DNA from 2 places in the Serratia sp. NA_112.1 genome. Region 1 is predicted to be linked to the other one. Evidence: predicted binding sites of a transcription regulator. Region 1 holds the regulator's gene; the other holds the start of a gene.
The links. The regulator LexA, encoded in region 1, represses DNA repair genes until DNA is damaged. The targets are predictions, from matches to a motif close to TNCTGTATGTACATACAGNA.

Region 2: uvrB (excinuclease ABC subunit UvrB) is a predicted target of LexA. The motif match lies at 1,356-1,375, and genes of this name have one in related genera.

What each region holds. Positions count from the first base shown of each region.
Region 1 is NZ_JBQZFO010000008.1:181,891-184,096, reverse strand. Features, by position in the region: gene plsB (glycerol-3-phosphate 1-O-acyltransferase PlsB) at 1-431, opposite strand, end outside; gene ACUTQ5_RS16635 (diacylglycerol kinase) at 581-949, shown strand; gene lexA (transcriptional repressor LexA) at 1,072-1,680, shown strand; gene dinF (MATE family efflux transporter DinF) at 1,973-2,206, shown strand, end outside.
Region 2 is NZ_JBQZFO010000001.1:428,104-430,309, reverse strand. Features, by position in the region: gene uvrB (excinuclease ABC subunit UvrB) at 1-1,245, opposite strand, end outside.

The sequences.
Region 1 (2,206 bases):
CGCAGATGTGGGGTACCATGACCTTCGCGCCCTGGAGAGCGGCCGAACATCACCGAAACCGGCAGCATCTGAATGTCGAGATCCGGATTACTGCGGTGCAGATCCAGATAGTCGTGGAACAGCTTTACCGACTCTTCTTTCGGCGTGTAGTAGCGGAATACGCGCGGCCCGTCGTGAATAAACACGTGGCTTGGCAGCACGGTGCCGTCTATCTCCAGCGGATCGAGGGGATCGGGCAGATCTTGCGCCAGGCACTGGGTGCGCAGCGTCAGCAAATCCGCCTTGGAATTATAAGGTAAAACATACAAAATCGGCCGTGAGGGATCCAACCCTAACTCCGTGACCGGATCTGAAGGGATAACCTTACTTCTTACCAACAGTTTAAGTGGTAAATTCAATAGTTTATAATAAATTTTACGCCAACCTGACATAACAACGTGAAGCCTCTTGTTAGCAATGCGCCGCAAGCATACCAGAAACCGGGTAGCAGATCTGTGGTGTTGGAAAACCGTGAGCCGGGAGAGTTTCCTGGCCTAGACTGTTTAATTATGACTTATCTCTGCTAAAGGCACTCAAAAACATGGCAAACCAAGCAACCGGCCTGACCCGTATTATTAAAGCCGCCGGCTACTCTTATAAAGGCTTTTCCGCTGCCTGGCAGCACGAAGCGGCATTCCGCCAGGAATTGGTGGCGACCGTGCTGGCTATCATACTGGCGATTTGGCTGGACGTAGGTGCGATAGCGCGCATTTTACTGATCGGATCTGTGCTGTTGGTGATGATCGTCGAAATACTCAACAGCGCGATTGAGGCGATTGTCGATCGAGTGGGGACCGAGCATCACGAGCTTTCCGGTCGGGCAAAGGATATGGGCTCGGCGGCGGTCTCACTGGCGATTATTTTGGCGCTGTTCGTCTGGGGTTCGGTGCTGTGGCAGCACTTTGCCTGAGTGGCGGCATTGCATTGCGACCCGTGTCGCTAATCCCTGATTTTTATTCACTCTTCGGTTCCCAAGCTGCAGTTACCTGTATATACTCACAGCAAGACTGTATAAACAAACAGGGGGGCGGAATGAAAGCACTAACTACCAGACAGCAAGAGGTCTATGATCTGATTCGCGATCATATTTCGTCCACTGGCATGCCGCCAACGCGCGCCGAGATCGCCATGCGTCTGGGGTTCCGTTCGCCAAATGCCGCAGAAGAACATCTGAAAGCGCTGGCGCGTAAAGGCGTTATCGAGATTATCTCCGGCGCTTCGCGCGGCATTCGCCTGCTGATGGAAGATGAAGAGGGTTTACCGCTGATTGGCCGTGTCGCCGCCGGTGAGCCGCTGCTGGCGCAACAGCATATCGAAGGGCACTACAAGGTCGATCCTTCCCTGTTCAAACCGAGCGCAGATTTTCTGCTGCGGGTCAACGGCATGTCAATGCGTGACATCGGTATTCTCGACGGCGATCTGCTGGCAGTGCATAAAACTCAGGACGTGCGTAATGGCCAGGTGGTTGTGGCACGCATTGAAGATGAAGTCACGGTCAAACGCCTGAAAAAGCACGGTAACGTGGTTGAGCTGTTGCCGGAAAACAGTGAATTCCAGCCGATTGTGGTCGATCTGCGTCAGCAGAATTTCACCATTGAAGGTCTGGCGGTCGGTGTGATCCGCAATGGCGACTGGGTTTAATCCTCGCGCCTAAACATCGTCCTCTGATTCAAGTCGCCCCAGCTCTGGGGCGATGTCATATCTGATTCACTATATACCCTATAGCTTTCAAGTTGCAGCTAAGCGGCCAACTCGCTCATCCCCAGGCGCTTACTCAGGTAAGTAACTGGGGTGACAAATCTGCCGGGAGCAGATTTGAATGCTGCTCGCAGCGGCCCCAAAGGGGTGTGGCCCATGGACGGGCCACATAACTGAGTGCAGATAACAACACTGCAACTTGAAAGATGACGGGTATACACGGGAACATTTCACTATGCGCCTGTTTTCTGCCTTCACCAGCGATACCGATAAAGCCCTGTGGCGCCTTGCGCTGCCCATGATTTTCTCCAATATCACCGTGCCGCTGCTTGGGCTGGTGGATACCGCAGTGATCGGCCACCTCGACAGCCCTACCTATCTGGGGGGCGTAGCGGTTGGCTCCATGGCGACCAGCTTCCTGTTTATGCTGTTGCTGTTTCTGCGTATGAGTACCACCGGGCTGACCGCA
Region 2 (2,206 bases), on a different contig from region 1:
AGGGCGCACCACCTGATCGATAATATCGTCGCCGGACTTCTCCAGCTCATATTTGCCCGGCGTGGCAGACACGTAGATCGTCTGTGGTGCTAATGCCTCGAACTCTTCAAAACGCATCGGACGGTTGTCCAGCGCCGACGGCAGGCGGAAACCGTATTCCACCAGCGTCTCTTTACGCGAACGGTCGCCCTTGTACATAGCGCCGATTTGCGGAATGGTGACGTGGGATTCATCTACCACCAGCAGGCCATCCGCCGGTAAATAATCAAACAGCGTCGGCGGTGGCTCACCCTCTTTACGTCCGGACAGGTAGCGCGAGTAGTTTTCAATGCCGGAGCAGTAGCCCAGTTCGTTCATCATCTCCAGATCAAACTGGGTGCGCTGCGTCAGACGCTGTTCTTCCAGCAGCTTGTTATTGGCCAACAGCACCTTGCGCCGTTCGGCCAGATCCACTTTGATCTCTTCCATCGCCTGCAGGATCCGCTCACGCGGCGTCACGTAGTGCGACTTCGGATAAATAGTGAAGCGCTGCACCACCTGCTCGATCTGCCCAGTCAAAGGATCAAACAGCGAAAGCCGCTCGACCTCTTCATCAAACAGTTCAATGCGCAGCGCCAGTTCGTCAGACTCAGCCGGGAAGACGTCGATCACCTCGCCACGCACGCGGAAGGTCGCTCGCTGGAAGGCCTGATCGTTACGGGCATATTGCAGCTCCGCCAAACGGCGCAGGATCGAACGCTGATCGATGATCATGCCCTTGGTCAGGTGCAGCATCATCTTCAGATACAGATCAGGATCGCCCAGACCGTAGATCGCCGATACCGATGCCACCACGATCACATCGCGGCGCTCCAGCAAGGCTTTCGTCGCGGAAAGACGCATTTGTTCGATGTGTTCGTTCACCGCGGCGTCTTTTTCGATAAAGGTGTCGGAGCTGGGTACGTAGGCTTCCGGTTGGTAGTAGTCGTAGTAAGAAACAAAATACTCGACCGCATTCTCGGGAAAGAACTCTTTCATTTCGCCGTACAGCTGCGCCGCCAGCGTTTTGTTAGGTGCCAGCACCATAGTGGGCCGGTTCAGATCGGCTATCACATTGGCGACGGTAAATGTCTTGCCCGAACCGGTGACGCCCAGCAGCGTCTGGTGTGCCAGACCGTCTTCCAGGCCCTCTTCCAGTTTGCTGATGGCCTGCGGCTGATCGCCGGCCGGCTTGAATTCGGAATGCAGTTTGAAAACTTTACTCATGGACTCGGCTACCCTGTGGAGATGTGCGCGCTCAGGCGGCCATAGAGCTAATGCTCGATGAATGGCCTCTAATTATGGAAAGCCCCGGCGATTTTTGCCAGTGCCCATGATACTGGATATAAAACCAGCTTCAAGCGATTCGTCGCTTTAGCGTGCGTCAAATCAGGCTGAATGCACCGTAGGGGTTACAGCCGCGTGACATTTTTATTGTCAATAACAGATTTATCCCCAAAATCCGTCACGAATTAACTTATTGATAGCACTGCGGCCAAAAATCATACATAGAAACTTCATCGATACATCAGCCGCTTGATTTTAGTTAATATATTGATAATTAATAATTTTATAAAAAAGACGAGATTGCGGACAAAGCGAACACAACCCGCGTCCGCTCTCGCTTTAAACCGGTTTTCTAAATCTAATGCACAAGGTTATCCACAGGAATAGTGGATAACTCTCACCACCCCGCCCCGGCTGGGAGTTGCAGAAAGAACGCTTTTTGCCGTTTCTGCCCGCCAAGATGGCTTTTTTAGTTATTTTTTCACAATAATATCGCTTTGGTTATGCCGATTAATGCTAAAAAGCCCCATTGCCAAAAACGGATTTATCTCATTGTTGCCGCCACCTGATGCATCTTGCTGCAACCGGCGAAATAGTTTGCACCATAAGCATTCTTCGCAGCACTGGAAGAGTGCAAAAATTGTCCGCGTTAACTTTCCCCGCTATTTTCACTTGGTCCGCCATGCCTGCCCTGGCGCGCAAAACCGTTAACAAGGCAATAACAATCCTGTTTTCCGCGGTTTTATAAAGTTGGCCCAAGGGTTGCATTACCTTTGGGCGGCAAAAGTACGTTCGGGATAAATATCCGGGCCGTAATGGCGGAATGATCCGCTGTCATTTAGCGGCACGACGGGAGTAACACAACCGCTCTTTACTCGATAAAGACTAAAGAGCGGGGACA